One region of the Micromonospora sp. DT53 genome, then DNA from elsewhere that is predicted to be linked to it. Evidence: riboswitches for the same ligand, from Rfam matches in the RefSeq annotation. Region 1 holds a riboswitch; each other region holds the start of a gene.
What was found. Region 1 has a riboswitch for cobalamin ahead of ACLQ3B_RS23415 (ribonucleoside-diphosphate reductase subunit alpha). Riboswitches for the same ligand answer to the same signal wherever they lie in the genome.

Region 1 (4,206 bases):
TGAACATCACCCGGTTGTGGCAGTGCTCGCCGGTGGCGACGCCGATCGGCGCGACGGCACGGCGGACGGCCGCGTGGCCCAGGATGTCGTCGGGGCTGGTCGGCTCCTCGATCCACAGTGGCGTGAACCGGGCGAGGGCGGTGACCCACTCGATGGCCTGACCGACGTCCCACACCTGGTTGGCGTCGATCATCAGGTTGCGGTCCGGCCCGAGGATCTCCCGCGCGATCGCGCATCGGCGGATGTCGTCGTCGAGGTTGGCGCCCACCTTGAGCTTGACGTAGCCGTAGCCGGTGTCCACCGCCTCCTGGCACAGTCGGCGCAGCTTGTCGTCGCCGTAGCCGAGCCAGCCCGCCGAGGTGGTGTAGGCGGGGTAGCCGGTTCGGTCGAGCTCGGCGAGGCGGGCGGCCTTCGTGGCCTCCTTGGCCCGCAGGATGGCCAGTGCCTCGTCCCGGGTCAGCGCGTCGGACAGGTAGCGCAGGTCCGCGATGTCGACGAGTTGCTCGGGGGACATGTCGACGAGCAGCCGCCACAGCGGCTTGTCGGCGACCCGGGCGACCAGGTCCCACGACGCGTTCAGCACGGCCGCCAGCGACAGGTGGACGACACCCTTTTCCGGGCCGAGCCACCGCAGCTGGGAGTCGGAGGTCAGGAGGCGGTAGACCGCGCCCATGTCCGCTGCCATCGTCGCCACGTCCAGGCCCACGAGGAGCTGTGCCTGGTGGACCGCCGCCGCCGCGACGATGTCGTTGCCTCGACCGATGGTGAAGGTCAGGCCGTGCCCCGCGAGTGGCGCACCCACGCCGTCGACGCCGTCGGTGTGCAGGACGACGTAGGCCGCCGAGTAGTCGCCGTCCTTGTTCATGGCGTCTGACCCGTCAGCGGTCAGGGAGGTGGGGAAGCGGACGTCTTCGACGGTGACGGCGGTGATCTGCGGCATGCGCTCCTCGCCCAGCTAGGCTAAAGATCAGATGATCACTGGGAGTATACGAAGGACTGCTCCGGCTAGTCAACGATGTTGATCATCGTGGGCCCCGCATACGTATGATGTTTGCCGCCTTGATAGATCACATCTTTGTCGATTGTCGACACGCGCGCGGGGCCCCGTCCCCGTCGCCTGGCGTCGGCCGGCGTGGCGTGGTCGGCCGCGTTGGTGACGGTGGTCACCGCCCCGGTCCCGACACGCCCGAGACCGACATGTGGGGTGTGACAACGGCTGCGTCCCTATATATGGTGTCGAGCGCAGCTGGTTCGGCCGCTCATCCGGGGCGGTCGAGGCAACAGGGAACCCGGTGGAAATCCGGGACTGTCCCGCAGCGGTGAGTGGGAACGACAGCCGTCATCAGCACTGGGTCACCAATGGGCCTGGGAAGCGACGGCCAGTAGGAGACCGGCGAGACCGGTCGTGCCCGCGAGTCCGAAGACCTGCCAGCGCGCCGCGTACCCGCACCCGGGTGGGCGGCGGTCCGAGGCCGCGTGGGACGGCTGACGCCACCTGACCCACGCCGCGCTGGCGTGGCGTCCGTCGGTGTCTGTCTCCTCGCGTCCGGGCCACCAGGTCTCGAACTCCGAGGAGCGAGTGGTGACAGTCACCGAGGTAGTCCCGGCCAGCGGCGACGCGACCCTGCGGCGGTCGCCGATGCAGGTTCGCAAGCGCGACGGCGCCACCGAACCCGTGGACGTGAACAAGATCGTCCGGGCGGTCGAGCGGTGGGCCGACGACCTGACCGACGTCGACCCGATGCGGGTGGCCACCCGCACCATCAGCGGCCTCTACGACGGCGCGACCACTGCCGAACTGGACCGGCTGTCCATCCAGACCGCGGCCGAGATGATCGGGGAGGAGCCGCAGTACTCGCGCCTCGCCGCGCGGCTGCTGGCCGGCTACGTCGACAAGGAGGTGCGTCGACAGGGCATCACCTCGTTCAGCGCGGCGATCCGGGTCGGCCACGCCGAGGGCCTGATCGGTGACGACACCGCCGCGTTCGTCGCCGCACACGCCGCGACGCTCGACCACGCCATCGACCCCGACGGCGACCGCCGGTTCGAGTACTTCGGCCTGCGCACCGTGTACGACCGCTATCTGTTGCGCCACCCCACCAGCCGACTGGTGCTGGAGACCCCGCAGTACTGGCTGCTGCGGGTGGCCTGTGGCCTGTCCCGGACGGCGGACGAGGCGGTCGACTTCTACCGGCTGATGTCCAGCCTGGCCTACCTGCCCAGCTCACCGACCTTGTTCAACTCCGGTACCCGGCACACCCAGATGTCCTCCTGCTACCTGGTCGACTCGCCGCTCGACGAGCTGGACTCGATCTACCAGCGGTACGCCCAGGTCGCCAACCTGTCCAAGTTCGCCGGTGGCATCGGCATCGCGTACTCCCGGGTCCGCTCCCGCGGCGCGCTGATCCGGGGCACGAACGGGCAGTCCAACGGGATCGTGCCGTGGCTGCGCACGCTGGACGCGAGCGTCGCCGCGGTCAACCAGGGCGGCCGGCGCAAGGGCGCGGCCTGCGTCTACCTGGAGCCGTGGCACCCGGACATCGAGGAGTTCCTGCAACTGCGGGACAACACCGGCGAGGACGCCCGCCGCACCCACAACCTCAACCTGGCCAACTGGATCCCGGACGAGTTCATGCGCCGGGTCGAGGCCGACGAGCCGTGGTCGCTGTTCGACCCGCACGAGGTGCCCGAGCTGCCCGACCTGTGGGGGGAGCGGTTCGACGCCGCGTACCGGCAGGCCGAGGCGCAGGGCCGCTACGTGCGGCAGATCCCGGCGCGGGAGCTGTACGGGAAGATGATGCGCACCCTCGCCCAGACCGGCAACGGGTGGATGACCTTCAAGGACGCCGCCAACCGACTCTGCAACCAGACCGCCGAGCCCGGCAACGTGGTGCACCTGTCCAACCTCTGCACCGAGATCGTCGAGGTGTCCAGTGACGCCGAGACCGCCGTGTGCAACCTCGGCTCGGTGAACCTCGCCGCCCACCTCACCGACGGCGGCATCGACTGGGAGCGGCTGCGCGCCACGGTGCGGACCGCGGTGACCTTCCTCGACCGGGTCATCGACATCAACTACTACCCGACCGCGCAGGCGGCGGCGAGCAACCCCCGCTGGCGGCCGGTCGGGCTCGGGCTGATGGGCCTGCAGGACGTCTTCTTCGCGCTGCGGCTGCCGTTCGACTCGCCGGCCGCGCGGGAGCTGTCCACCCGGATCAGCGAGGAGTTGTACCTGACGGCGCTGGAGACCTCCGCCGACCTGGCGCGCGACTTCGGCGCGCACCCGGCGTACCCGCAGACCCGGGCCGCGAGGGGTCAGCTGCAGCCCGACCTGTGGGGTGTCCAGGGCACGCAGGCCGCGCGGTGGGACGCGTTGCGGGAGCGGGTCGAGGCGTACGGGCTGCGCAACTCGCTGCTCGTGGCGGTCGCGCCGACCGCGACCATCGCCTCGATCGCCGGGTGCTACGAGTGCATCGAGCCGCAGGTGTCCAACCTGTTCAAGCGCGAGACCCTGTCGGGGGAGTTCCTCCAGGTCAACACCGCTCTGGTACGCGAGCTGAAGGCCCGCGGTCTGTGGACCGAGCGGATCCGTTCGGCGATCAAGCGGGCGGAGGGGTCGGTGCAGGACGTCGACGAGCTGCCGGCCGGCGTACGGGAGTTGTTCCGCACCGCGTGGGAGCTGCCGCAGCGGGCGCTGATCGACCTGGCCGCCGCCCGCGCCCCGTTCATCGACCAGTCCCAGTCGCTGAACCTGTTCCTGGCCGCGCCGACCATCGGCAAGCTCTCCTCGATGTACCTGTACGCCTGGAAGGCCGGGCTGAAGACCACCTACTACCTGCGCTCGCGCCCCGCCACGCGGATCCAGCAGGCCACCGTCAGCGCCGTCGCGCCCCTCGCACCCGTCGCCGTCGACGCGGAGGCGCTGGCCTGCTCGCTGGAGAACCCCGAGTCGTGCGAGGCCTGCCAGTGACGCCCGCCGACGCCACCACCGACACGAGGACCACACACATGCTGCTCGACCCCGGGATGGACCTCACTCTCCGTCCGATGCGCTACCCGCACTTCTTCGACAGGTTCCGCGACGCCATCCGCAACACCTGGACCGTCGAGGAGGTCGACCTGCATGCCGACCTCGCCGACCTGGACAAGCTGTCACCGGCCGAACGGCACCTGGTCAGCCGACTGGTGGCGTTCTTCGCCACCGGTGAC
Region 2 (4,206 bases), on a different contig from region 1:
AGTTGACGGTGCCGTCGACGGGATCGAGTGCCCAGGTGAGAGTGCTGTTGTCGCCACTGCTGCCGTACTCCTCGCCGAGGAACCCGATGTCAGGTGCCTTGGCGGCCAGATGATCGCGAACCCTTCGCTCGATGGCGAAGTCCAACTCGGAAGCCATGTCGCGGTCACCCTTGAAGGTCAGCGCGCCGGGCTGAAGCGTCCGCATCAGATCATGCGCCAGGTCGACGGCCTCCTGTGCGAGGGGAAGGAGGCGAGCGTAGTCGGTCATAGCTGGCGGCTGCGGTCCCAGAGCGAGCTGAACATCGCGTCGAATATCGGGTAGAGGCCGGAGGGTCCCGCGTTGCGCTCGATGACCAACGTCGGGCAGTCGACGCCCCGCATCTGCGGTAGGTAGTGCTGAACGACGCAGATACGGTCGTCGATCAGAAGCACGTTGGCCCGAATGGCCTCGTCATAGACGCCGATGGTGAGGTGGTCTCGGACACCTGCGGGGAGCCGGTCACGAATGCGGCGTGCCAGGTTCTGGATGTTGAGTTCGGTGAGAGCGCTCAGGTGTCCGTCCGGATAGTCGTCCTCACGCTCCTGCCGCCTGATCGCCTCACCGGCCGGATCAAGGAACAGGCAACGGAGGTGGGTGCCGGCGGTGAGGAGCTTCAGGAGGCGGTTGTCGGCGTACTGCTGACAAATGAGGTTGAGCGACAGGCCGGACGCCCGGATGTCCGTGGCACTGTCGAAGAGAACGTGCGGAGGCAGTTCCGCCACGAAATCTGACCGGCTGGCATAGACCGCGGTGACGTCGGCGCACTGGTCCCGCGCAGTCTTCGCCGCGTGCGGCCCCCTGACGTTGAGTTCGGCTGGCATCCGGCTGCGTTCGCCGAGCAGGAGCGTCATGCGCGCGTGGCGTGGCATCGACAGGCCGGCGCAGATGCGGGTGAGGACGTCGATGCTGCTGACCCGGCGGGCACCGCTGATGATCTCGCTCACCTGAGCCTGGCTGAGACCGGTGGCGACACCGACTGTGGTTTGGCTGGCGTGCGTGGCTCGTTGGACGAGGCGGAATACTTGAGCGACGTCGCGAGCGGCCAAAGCATCGACCATCTCGGTGCTGTCCCACAGCAGGTCGGGGATGGTAAGCGCGACAGCCGCAACTGTGCCGCCGCGTGGCCGTGCTCCCGCGCCCAACTTGATCTCGTCGCCGAGTTCTACGGACACTCGCTGGCGCTGGCCCTCTACCTGACGTCCTGTCTGAACGAGGCCATCAACGACTTGTACAGCCTCGGCGGTCGCCCCGACCTTGCCGTGCTGCATGCGCGTTTCCTCGGCTGGCTGTCGTTGACCCGCCGGCCGCGCCGGTCTGGGCACGGATGACCCAGGGCTGACGCGTCGACACCGATATTTCCGCAGGTCAATGTGGTGAGCGGGGCCGGGTGACGGCGGGGTCCGCGTTGACCGGCAGCGCGGCGGTGTGGCAGCATTCGCGGCCTGACGGCAGTGAAGGAAGTCGGTGCAATTCCGACGCGGTCCCGCCACTGTCACCGGGGAGCGATCCCCCCTCGTGAGTCACGGCCGTGTGTCTGCGGTTGGAAGGCCGGGGGAGAGCGTCGATCCGGAAGCCAGGATACTTCGGCCGTCGGGACGTACCCCAGGGCGTGGACACCCGAGGAGGACCCGATGACGCACGGCGTCTCATTCATCGACGATCATCGTCGTATTGCGCTCCAGGCAGTGCATTCCAAGGGCACCGGCCACCGGCACCGCTGAGCTGATCGCCTGACGCTGTCCGGCCCCGACGCCCGCGTCGCCCCGACCCCCGCGTCGGCGCGCCGCCCGCTCGGGCCGTCGTACCGGCTGACGCCGCACCCACCCGCATCGTCCCCGGGCGCCCCGTGAGGGCCCCAGGGCGTCACTTTCCGGAGCCTGCCGTGCGCATCCTGCTGCTGTCCACCGCCGACACCGACCTGCTGGCCGCCCGCGCCAGCGGCGCCGACTACCGGTTGGCCAACCCCGCGCGGGTCACCGTCGAGGAGGTGCCCGCCCTGCTCGACGGGGTCGACCTCGTCGTCGTACGCCTGCTCGGCGGTCGGCAGGCGTGGCCGGACGGCCTCGCCGCGGTGCTCGCCACCGGCGTGCCGACTGTCGTGCTCGGCGGTGAGGCGCTGCCCGACGCGGAATTGATGGCCATCTCCACCGTGCCGTCCGGGGTCGTCACCCAGGCGCTGGCGTACCTGGTCGAGGGCGGGCCGGACAACCTGGGGCAGCTGGCCCGGTTCCTCTCCGACACGGTGCTGCTCACCGGCGAGGGGTTCGCCCCGCCCGCACCCACCCCGGCGTACGGCGTGCACGGTGAACACCCCGCCGACCCGGACCGACCCACCGTGGGAATCGTCTTCTACCGGGCGCACGCCCTCGCCGGCAACACCGGTTTCGTCGACGTGCTGGCGGACGCCGTCCACAGGGCCGGCGGCAACCCGCTGCCGATCTTCTGCGGTTCGCTGCGCGGGCTGACCGTGGGCGCCGGACCGCTCGGGCTCTTCGCCCGCTGTGACGCGCTGCTGGTCACGGTGCTCGCCGCCGGCGGCGCGGTGGCGGCGGACGCCTCCGGTGGCGGCGACGAGGACGCCTGGGACGTCGGCGCCCTGGCCGCCCTGGACGTGCCTGTCATCCAGGCCCTCTGCCTGACCAGCACCCGCGCGCAGTGGGCCGACAGCGACGCCGGGATGTCCCCGTTGGACGCGGCGATGCAGGTGGCCATCCCCGAGTTCGACGGCCGGATCGTCACCGTGCCGTTCTCGTTCAAGCAGATCGACGCCGACGGGCTCTCGGTCTACGCGGCCGACCCCGAGCGGGCCGCCCGGGTCGCCGGGATCGCGGTGCGCCACGCCCGGCTGCGGTACGTGCCGCACGCCGACAAGCGGGTCGCCGTGGTGCTCAGCTCGTACCCCACCAAGCACTCCCGGGTCGGTAACGCGGTCGGGTTGGACACTCCGGCCTCGGCGGTCCGGCTGTTCGCCGCGCTCGCCGAGGCCGGCTACGACCTGGGTGACGCGCCCCCACCCGACGACGGTGACGCACTGATCCACGCGCTGATCGCCGCCGGTGGTCACGACGTGGAGTGGCTCACCCCGGAGCAGTTGGCCGCCGCGGAGGCCCGGATACCGGGACCGACGTACCAGCGCTGGTTCGACCAGGTCCCGGCCGAACTGCGCGAGCGGATGCGGGAGCACTGGGGTGAGCCGCCCGGCGAGTTGTACACCGAGGGCGGCGACATCGTGCTCGCCGGGCTGCGTTTCGGCAACGTGGTGCTGCTGATCCAGCCGCCCCGCGGTTTCGGGGAGAACCCGATCGCCATCTACCACGACCCGGACCTGCCGCCCAGCCACCATTACCTGGCCGCGTACCGCTGGTTGACCGCGCCCGTCGCGGACGGCGGCTTCGGCGCGGACGCCGTGGTGCACCTCGGCAAGCACGGCACCCTGGAGTGGTTGCCCGGCAAGGGCCTCGGCCTCGCCGCCGACTGCGCGCCCGACGCGGTCCTCGGCGACCTGCCGCTGGTGTACCCGTTCATCGTCAACGACCCCGGCGAGGGCACCCAGGCCAAGCGGCGGGCGCACGCCGTGGTCGTCGACCACCTGGTCCCGCCGATGGCCCGCGCCGAGACCTACGGCGACCTGGCCAAACTGGAGCAACTGCTCGACGAGTACGCGACCGTGCAGGCCCTCGACCCGGCCAAGGCGCCCACCGTGCGGGCCCAGATCTGGGACCTGGTGCGCGCCGCCGAGCTGCATCACGACCTGCACGCCGAGGCGATGCCCGACGCGGACGACTTCGACGAGTTCGTGCTGCACCTGGACGGGTACCTGTGCGAGGTCAAGGACGTGCAGATCCGCGACGGGCTGCACATCCTCGCCGACGCGCCCACCGGCGAACCGCGGGTCAACCTGGTCCTCGCGGTGCTGCGCGCCCCGCAGATCTGGGGCGGCGCCCGTGCCCTGCCCGGTCTGCGGCAGGCCCTCGCCGTCGCGTACTCCCTCGACGAGCAGGAGCTGCTCGCGACGCCGGGACAGCGCCTGGCCCTGCCCCCGGCGCTGACCGACGTGGTGGACGGACCGGCCGGCACCGCCGCCGACGCGATCGACCTCATCGAGGCCCTCGCCCGGCGGCTGGTCGTCGGCATGGAAACCCTGGACTGGGCCGTGGACACGGTCG
Region 3 (4,206 bases), on a different contig from region 1:
TGACGCTCGTCGTGATCAGCGCTGCATCGTGGCGGAGTGGGCCGATACTCGTCGCCGTAGAGGCACCGAGCGCGCTCCGTCAAGGTGCTGTGCATGCCACAAACCCTACGACGCCATCATTTCTGACGCTGAGCTGATTGAGGACGCAATGCATCGGTGCCGGCATCTTCGGAGCCCGCCTTGACCTGCGCAACTGCGGCTCAACCTGAGATGTCCACGACGACCTTGCCATCGGCGGTGCCGTCGACGACCAGCCGGTGGGCGTCCATGACCGTGTCGAGCGTGAACGCGCGCGGATCCAGTCGCGGGCGCAACGCACCGGCATCGGCCAGCGTCGCGATCTCGCGCAGGATGTCGCCATGGTGTTCGCGGCCCCGTCCGGTGAGCATCGGCAGCAGAGTGAACACGCCGGAGTAGGTCGCGCCACGGAACGACAGCGGGGCGAGCGAGTGTGAGCCCCAGCCCAGCGCGCTCACGACGTGCCCGTGATAGGTGCGTACCGCTGCGAACGACGCGTCGAGTGTCGCGCCACCGACGTTGTCGACGACGATGTCGAACCCCTCGCCGCCGGTGTGCCTCTCGACGTACTCCTCGACCTTGCTCACGGTGTAGTCGATCGGCACGGCGCCCAGGCTCTCGATCACCCGCATGCTCGCCGGCCTGCCCGTGGCGTACGCCTCGGCGCCGCGCGCCTGGGCGAGTTGCACGCCCACGTACCCGACACCTCCGGCGCCGCCGTGCACCAGCACCTTCTGCCCGGCGCGGACTCCGGCCCGGTCGACCAGCCCCTCCCAGGAGGTGATCGCCGCCAGCGGCAGGGCGGCGGCCTCCCGCATCGAGAGGCTCGTCGGCTTGCGGGCCAGCAGTCGGGCGTCCACCGCGGCGTACTCGGCCAGCGAGCCCTGCAGGTCGCCGACGCCCCCGCACAGCCCGTACACCTCGTCTCCCGGGTCGAACCCGGTCACCTCCGTGCCGATCGCCGCGACGACGCCGGCAAGGTCCAGGCCGAGCACCGCAGGCAGCTCGACACGCGCGTGCGCGGCCTTTCCAGCCTGGATCTTCGTGTCGAGCGGGTTGACCCCGCTGGCGACGATCCGCACCAACACCTGGCCGGGCCCGGGGGTGGGTTGATCGATCTCCTCGACCGTCAGCGGAACGTCGAACGCCCGCAGCACCGCAGCGCGCATAACCATCCACACTCTCCGTGATCGAGGCTTCACCTGGACGCTATCCGACCAGATCGACGGCGGGGCGGGTTCCTCGACGGTGGGGCATCCAGCTCGCCGCCCCACCGGCCAGCGCCGCGCCGGACGGACCACGGGTCAGTCGTCTTCGGCACCGTCGAGCAGCGCGCGCCGCAACGCCAGCCGGTGCTTCCGGCGGATCTCCGCCTCCCGGTACCGTCGCCGGTCCCCGTCGGTCTCCGGTAGCAGCGGCGGCACCGTGCGAGGCTGGCCGTCGTCGTCGATGGCGACCATGACCAGGTGGGCGGTTGCCACGTCGGTGGGCGGGACCGCCCGGTCCCACCGGTCGGCGGTCACCTTGACCGCCACCTCCATCGAGCTGCGGCCGGCCCAGGTGATCCGGGCGTCGACGTGCACGACGTCACCGACCCGCACCGCGCGGAGAAACGCCGTCTCGTCGATGGCGGCGGTCACCGCCGGCCCGTCGGAGTGCCGGGCGGCGACCACACCGGCGACGGAGTCGATGAGGTTGAGGATCCGGCCGCCGTGCACCGTACCCATCAGGTTGGTGTGGTGCTGGTCCATGATCTGCGAAAGGGTCAGGTGCGACGCCGACGGCGCTCGGCCGGCGATCGTGGTGGTGTCGTGCACAGCGGTAGTCCGTCCCTCGGAACCCACACCGCCGGGTCGCGGACACACGCTGACGAGGACCTGGCCGCGCACCACACGCACGGCCCGTCGCCCGCCCAGCCCACCCGCGAGGCCGACGGCAGCGCACACGGTTGTGTACGCGGCGCAGGCAGGTCTTCGGACTCGCGGGCCTGACCGGTCGTGCCGGTCCCCTACTGGCCGTCGCTTCCCGGGCCGCTGGCCCAGTGCTGATGACGGCGGTCGTTCCCACTCACCGCTGCGGGGCAGCCCCGGATTTCCACCGGGTTCCCTCTTGCGACGCCCAGCCGGTCACGACGGGGCGAACCAGCGCCGCCGGCGAGCATAGCTGGCCAGGGAATCTGTCCACCCGGGGCGTCCGGCCGCGGCGGCGGATGACCTCATCGTCAACTTTTGCCATCTGAGGAAGAAGATCGCCGCCTCTTGAAAAAAGTCTCGCGAGGGTGAGGATATCCAGATGCGTCGTCTCCCCCAGACTTGCGGGCGGGTGGTCTCGGGCCTCCTCGCGTTCCTCCTCGCCTCGGCGATCGCCCTCCTCGCGTCCGCCCAACCCGCCGCAGCGCACGGGACCCTCGCCACGTCCACACCGGCGAGCGGCGCCACCGTGCGCGAACCGTTGACGTCGGTGCGGCTCCTCTTCACCGAGAAGGCCGCCGCCAACGCGTTCTTCACGATCACCGCCCCGGGCGGCACCCGTGTCGACAACGGCTGGTCGCAGGGGGAGCCGACGCCACTGGAGAAGCCGGTACGGGAGTACTTCCTGGTCAACGGGAAGTTCGAGCCACGGGAGTACACGACGGGATTCCCCGCGGTGGTGTCCGTCGCCCACCTGCCTGCCAAGGGCCAGTACTCGGTGAGCTACCTGTCGGTCGCCTCGGACGGCGACACCGTGCGGGGCACCCTGACCTTCCGTTACGACGGGCGGGTGACGACGGCGCCGAAGGGGTGGAGCCCGCCGTCGACCCAACCGGACCCGGCGCTGGTGGCCGCCACCGAGCAGCACAACACGTCCGGGCAGGCCTCGGCGGTGCCGACCACCGCGGAGGATCCGACGACCCCGCCGGCTGCGGCTGCCCCGTCGACCGGGTCGACCGAGGAGAGCGGTCCCGGGGCGCTGGCCTGGGCCGGCTGGGCGGCGGCTGTCGCGGCGGTCGGGGCGGTGGCCGGGTTCGTCGTCTGGCGTCGCCGATCCGCCGGCACACCCACCGGCCGGGGCCGTGCCTCGGCGGCGACCACCGGTCGCCGGGGCGGTGGCGCCCGTGCCACGAACAGGGCCGGCACCGGCAAGACCGGCGGCGGCAAGACCGTCGGGGACAAGACCGTCGGGGGCAAGACCGTCGGGGGCAAGACCGTCGGGGACAAGGCTGCCGCTGGCAAGGTCGGCGGAGGCAAGGTCGGCGTCGTTGCGCGTACCGCGAGCGACAAGCGGGGGTCCGCCACCGTGCCGGCGGCGCGCAAGGGCAACACGGTCGTCACGGCCCGCACGGACGTTGCTGTCGATCCGACGCCGACCGACCAGGCGACCAAGGCCCTCGCCAGCACGGACGGCGAGCCGACTGTCGACCCCGGACCACGGCCCGACACGGACCTCGCCGCCGCGACGCCTGGGTCCCGGTTGAACAACACCCACCTGGCGCTGTTCGTCGGTGGTCTGGTGGTGGCCCTGCTGGCCGGATTCGGGTTGGCCCGTATCGGCACGGCAGAAGAGAGTCCGGCGACCGGCAACGCACGACCGGCAGCCGGTGGACCGCCCGCCTCGGGGCAGGTGGGCTCGGCGACCGACGGGCACCAACACCCGGCCGGCACGGGGCCGCACACGCATCGGGGTGACGACGCGACGGGCGCGACGCTGGCGACCGGGACGACGGTCAGCGCCGGTGGGTACACCCTGCAACCGCTGGAGCGGTCCCAACCCTCCGGTGTACGCGCCGACTACCGGTTCCGGATCGTCGGGACCGACCGGCAGCCGGCAACGACCTTCGCGGTCGTCCACGACAAGCCGTTGCACATGATCGTGGTCGGCCGCGACCTGTCCGGCTACCAGCACTTGCACCCGACGATGGCGCCCGACGGCACCTGGAGCGTCCCCCTGACGCTGGCCCGGCCCGGCGGCTACCGCGTCTACGCCGACTTCTCCGTCACCGCGACCAACGGCACGCAGATCCCTCTCGTGCTGGGCGTCGACCACACCGTGCCCGGCGCGCACAACCCGACCGCGCTGCCGCCAGCGGCGGCACAGGCGACGGCTGGTCCGTACGCGGTGTCGATGACCGGCACCCCGACGGTGGGGGTGACGGCGCCGATGCACTTCCAGGTCAGCGCCGACCCGACCGTACCGGCGCAGTTGGAGCGG
Region 4 (4,206 bases), on a different contig from region 1:
CCGCACGCCCATCCCCCTCCGCCGCGTCCTGGTGCTCGCTGTCGTCACCGGGCTGGGCATCGTCACCGTCGCCGCCGGTCCGGTCGCCGCCCGGCCGGCCCCGGACCGCACCGCCGAGCCGGCCGCGGCCAGCTACCGGGTGCTCGGGCCCCGGACCCTCGCCGACCGCAACGCGGTGGCCCGCACCGGGGCCGCCATCGACTACTCCGAACATGGGGTGCTGCACATCTCGGCCACCGCGGGCGAGGCCGCCGCGATCGGCAAGCTCGGCTTCCGGCTGGAACCGCTGGCCCCGCCGCCCAACGCCGAGCGCGGCGCCGGCGAGATCGGCACCATGGCCTTCCCGCCGGCCGACTCCAACTACCACGACTACGCGGAACTGACAGCCGTCGTGAACCAGGTCGTCGCCGACCACCCGGCGATCGCCCGCAAGATCAGCATCGGTTCGTCGTACGAGGGCCGCGACCTGATGGCGGTGAAGATCTCCGACAACGTCGGCACCGACGAGAACGAGCCGGAGATCCTGTTCAACTCCCAGCAGCACGCCCGCGAGCACCTGACCGTCGAGATGGCGATCTACCTGCTCAACCTCTTCACCGACAGCTACGGCAGTGACTCCCGGATCACCAACATCGTCAACGGCCGGGAGATCTGGATCGTGCCGACGGTCAACCCGGACGGCAGCGAGTACGACATCGCCACCGGCTCGTACCGATCCTGGCGCAAGAACCGGCAGCCCAACAGCGGCTCGTCCAACGTGGGCACCGACCTGAACCGCAACTGGGGCTACAACTGGGGATGCTGCGGCGGCTCGTCCGGCACCACCTCGTCGGAGACCTACCGTGGCCCGTCGGCGTTCTCCGCGCCCGAGACGCAGGCGCTGCGCAACTTCGTCAACGGCCGGGTGGTCGGCGGTGTGCAGCAGATCAAGGCCAACATCGACTTCCACACGTACTCGGAGCTGGTGCTCTGGCCGTACGGCTACACCACGGCGAACACCGCCACCGGCCTGAACGCGGACCAGTACAACACCTTCGCCACCATCGGCCAGCAGATGGCGGCCACCAACAACTACACGCCTGAGCAGTCCAGCGACCTCTACATCACCGACGGGGACAGCCTCGACTGGATGTGGGCCACCCACAACATCTGGGCCTACACCTTCGAGATGTACCCGGGCTCCTCCGGCGGCGGGGGCTTCTACCCGCCCGACGAGGTGATCGGAGCGCAGACCTCGCGCAACCGGGAGGCGGTGCTGATCCTCAGCGAGTACGCCGACTGCCCGTACCGGGCCATCGGCAAGCAGGCGCAGTACTGCGGCGGTGGTGGCGGCACCACTGTCTGGTCGGACACCTTCGAGACCGCCACCGGCTGGACCATCAACCCGGGCGGCACCGACACCGCCACCCTCGGCGCGTTCGAACGGGGCGCCGCCCAGGCGACCACGTCCTCCGGAGCCAAGCAGCTCACCCCGTACGCCGGATCCAACGACCTGGTCACCGGCCGGCTGGCCGGCTCGGCGGCCGGTGACTACGACGTCGACGGCGGCGTGACAAGCGCCAGGTCCCCGGCGGTGACCCTGCCGTCGTCCGGCACGCTGACCCTGTCGCTCGCCTGGTACCTGGCGCACGGCTCGAACGCCTCGTCGGCGGACTACCTGCGGGTGAGCGTGGTGCACAACGGCGGCACCACCGCGCTGCTCACCCAGGCCGGCGCGGCCAGCAACCGCAACGGGAGTTGGGCGGTAGCCAACCTCAACCTCACCCCGTACGCCGGCCAGTCGGTCCGCGTGCTCGTCGAGGCGGCTGACGCGTCCGGGGCCAGCCTGGTGGAGGCGGCTGTGGACAACGTCACCATCACTTCCTCCTGATCGGGTGGGGCCCCGTCCCGCCCCGGCGGGGCCCCACCACCCGTTCCCGACCCTCCAGATCCGGGACATATCCCTCGACGCGCGACGGGCCACCGATCGCGCGTCGTCGATCAACCCTTGATCGATCCAGCACGTCGGGGCGGTGCGCTACCGTCTTACCGACAAGTCCGCAGCGAAGCCGGTGCTCATCCCGGCGCTGTCCCGCAACTGTGATGCCCCACCTGTCGGTGGGGACGAGCCAGGTCGCCTGCGGACCGGTCGCGAAACGCGCTCTCGAGGAAGGGCGCCTCGTGGGCGGGCGTACGGAAGTCCCTGTCGGCGAAGCACCACACTCCTCGACCGACAGGAGGCCCCCATGTTCAGACGTACCCCTCGGCTCTTCGCGGCGACCCTCGCGGTCACCGCGCTCGCCCTCGGCGCCTGCGCCGAGAAGGCCGACGACAAGCCGAGCACCGGCACCGCGGCCGCCGCCTACCCGGTCACCGTCGGCGCGCTCACCCTCGACAAGCGTCCCGAGAAGATCGTCGTGCTGTCGCCCACCGCCACCGAGATGCTCTTCGCGATCGGTGCCGGCCCGCAGGTGACAGCCGTCGACGACCAGTCGAACTACCCGGCCGACGCGCCCAAGACCGACCTCTCCGCCTTCCAGCCGAACGCCGAGGCGATCGCCGGTAAGAACCCGGACCTCGTGGTGCTCTCCGACGACCGCAACAAGATCGTCGATCAGCTCGGCAAGCTGAAGATCCCGGTGTACCAGACCCCGGCGGCGGTCACCCTCGACGACTCGTACCGGCAGATCACCGAGCTGGGCACGCTGACCGGGCACGCCGACCAGGCCACCGACGTCGCCACCCGGATGAAGGACGACATCGCCAAGCTGGTCAAGGACCTGCCGCAGCGCGCCGAGAAGCTCACCTACTTCCACGAGTTGGGCCCGGAGCTGTACAGCGCCACCAGCAAGACCTTCATCGGCTCGCTCTACAGCCAGGCCGGTCTGACAAACATCGCCGACCCGGCCGACGCGGACGGCAAGGACTTCGGCTACCCGCAGCTGTCCCAGGAGTTCGTGGTCAAGGCCGACCCGGACTTCGTCTTCCTGGCCGACGCCAAGTGCTGCCAGCAGAGCGCCGACACGGTCAAGGCCCGCAGTGGCTGGGCCGGCCTCACCGCGGTGAAGAACAACCAGGTCGTGGCCCTGGACGACGACATCGCCTCCCGCTGGGGCCCACGGGTCGTGGACCTGCTCCGGGTCATCATCGACGCGGTCGCCAAGGTGCCCGCGTGACCGTCGTCCGTCGGTGACCGAGCCGCTGTCCGCGGCCCGGCCCGCCGGGCTGCTGTCTGGGGCCCGGCCCGCCGGGCTGCGCAAACGTTGGCTGGTCGCGGGGTTGGTCGCGGTGCTCGTCGCGCTCGTCGTCGGGGTGTCGCTCGGCCCGGTGAGTCTGCCCCCGGGCAGCGTCGCCGCCGAGCTGCTCAACCTGTTTCCCGGGGTGCACCTGGACAGCGGGTTGACCGAGCGCGAGATCGCGATCGTCACCGAGCTGCGCCTACCCCGCGTGGTGCTGGGCCTGCTCGTCGGCGGCCTGCTCGCCATGGCCGGCGGGTGCTACCAGGGCGTGTTCCGCAACCCGCTGGCCGACCCGTACCTGCTCGGTGTGGCCGCCGGCGCCGGCCTCGCGGTCACCGCGGCGATCGCCCTCGGCGGCGCCGGCCAGCAGGGCACGCTCTCCGGGCTGCCGATGACCGTTCCGTTGGCCGCGTTCGCCGGTTCCCTGCTGGCCGTGACGATGACCTACGTGCTCGGCGCGGCCGGAGGCCGACGCGGGTCACCGGCGATGCTGATCCTGGCCGGGGTGGCGGTCTCCGCGTTCCTGTCCGCCGGTCAGACGTACCTCCTGCAACGACACGCCGACAGCATCCAGCCGGTCTACTCCTGGTTGCTCGGCCGGCTGGCCACCGCCGGTTGGCACGACGTGCTGCTGGTGCTGCCGTACGCCGCGCTGACCACTGTGGTGGTGCTGCTGCACCGCCGCGAGTTGGACGTCCTCGCGCTCGGCGACGACGAGGCGAGAAGCCTCGGTCTGCACCCGCAGCGCACCCGCTACCTGTTGATCGCCGCCGCCTCCCTGGGCACCGCGGCGGCGGTCTCCGCGACCGGGCTGATCGGCTTCGTCGGCATCATCGTGCCGCACACCGTCCGACTGCTCGCCGGCTCCAGCTACCGGGTGATCCTGCCGATGTCACTGCTGTTCGGCGGCGCGTTCCTGGCACTTACCGACGTGGTGGCCCGCACCGCCGCCGCTCCGTCCGAGGTGCCGATCGGAGTGGTGACCGCC

Region 2: another riboswitch for cobalamin. It lies ahead of cobN (cobaltochelatase subunit CobN); the one in region 1 lies ahead of ACLQ3B_RS23415 (ribonucleoside-diphosphate reductase subunit alpha).
Region 3: another riboswitch for cobalamin. It lies ahead of ACLQ3B_RS11700 (acyl-CoA thioesterase); the one in region 1 lies ahead of ACLQ3B_RS23415 (ribonucleoside-diphosphate reductase subunit alpha).
Region 4: another riboswitch for cobalamin. It lies ahead of ACLQ3B_RS08730 (ABC transporter substrate-binding protein); the one in region 1 lies ahead of ACLQ3B_RS23415 (ribonucleoside-diphosphate reductase subunit alpha).

What each region holds. Positions count from the first base shown of each region.
Region 1 is NZ_JBNCKM010000007.1:349,711-353,916, forward strand. It holds gene ACLQ3B_RS23405 (enolase C-terminal domain-like protein) at 1-940, opposite strand, end outside; gene ACLQ3B_RS23410 (hypothetical protein) at 1,006-1,167, opposite strand; cobalamin riboswitch at 1,231-1,447, shown strand; gene ACLQ3B_RS23415 (ribonucleoside-diphosphate reductase subunit alpha) at 1,640-3,967, shown strand; gene ACLQ3B_RS23420 (ribonucleotide-diphosphate reductase subunit beta) at 4,006-4,206, shown strand, end outside.
Region 2 is NZ_JBNCKM010000003.1:595,725-599,930, forward strand. It holds gene ACLQ3B_RS14075 (inositol monophosphatase family protein) at 1-268, opposite strand, end outside; gene ACLQ3B_RS14080 (DUF5919 domain-containing protein) at 265-1,308, opposite strand; cobalamin riboswitch at 1,470-1,646, shown strand; gene cobN (cobaltochelatase subunit CobN) at 1,923-4,206, shown strand, end outside.
Region 3 is NZ_JBNCKM010000003.1:57,061-61,266, reverse strand. It holds gene ACLQ3B_RS11710 (hypothetical protein) at 1-95, opposite strand, end outside; gene ACLQ3B_RS11705 (zinc-dependent alcohol dehydrogenase family protein) at 201-1,193, opposite strand; gene ACLQ3B_RS11700 (acyl-CoA thioesterase) at 1,323-1,769, opposite strand; cobalamin riboswitch at 1,966-2,179, opposite strand; gene ACLQ3B_RS11695 (copper resistance CopC family protein) at 2,311-4,206, shown strand, end outside.
Region 4 is NZ_JBNCKM010000002.1:623,102-627,307, reverse strand. It holds gene ACLQ3B_RS08735 (M14 family metallopeptidase) at 1-1,870, shown strand, start outside; cobalamin riboswitch at 1,998-2,139, shown strand; gene ACLQ3B_RS08730 (ABC transporter substrate-binding protein) at 2,226-3,155, shown strand; gene ACLQ3B_RS08725 (FecCD family ABC transporter permease) at 3,169-4,206, shown strand, end outside.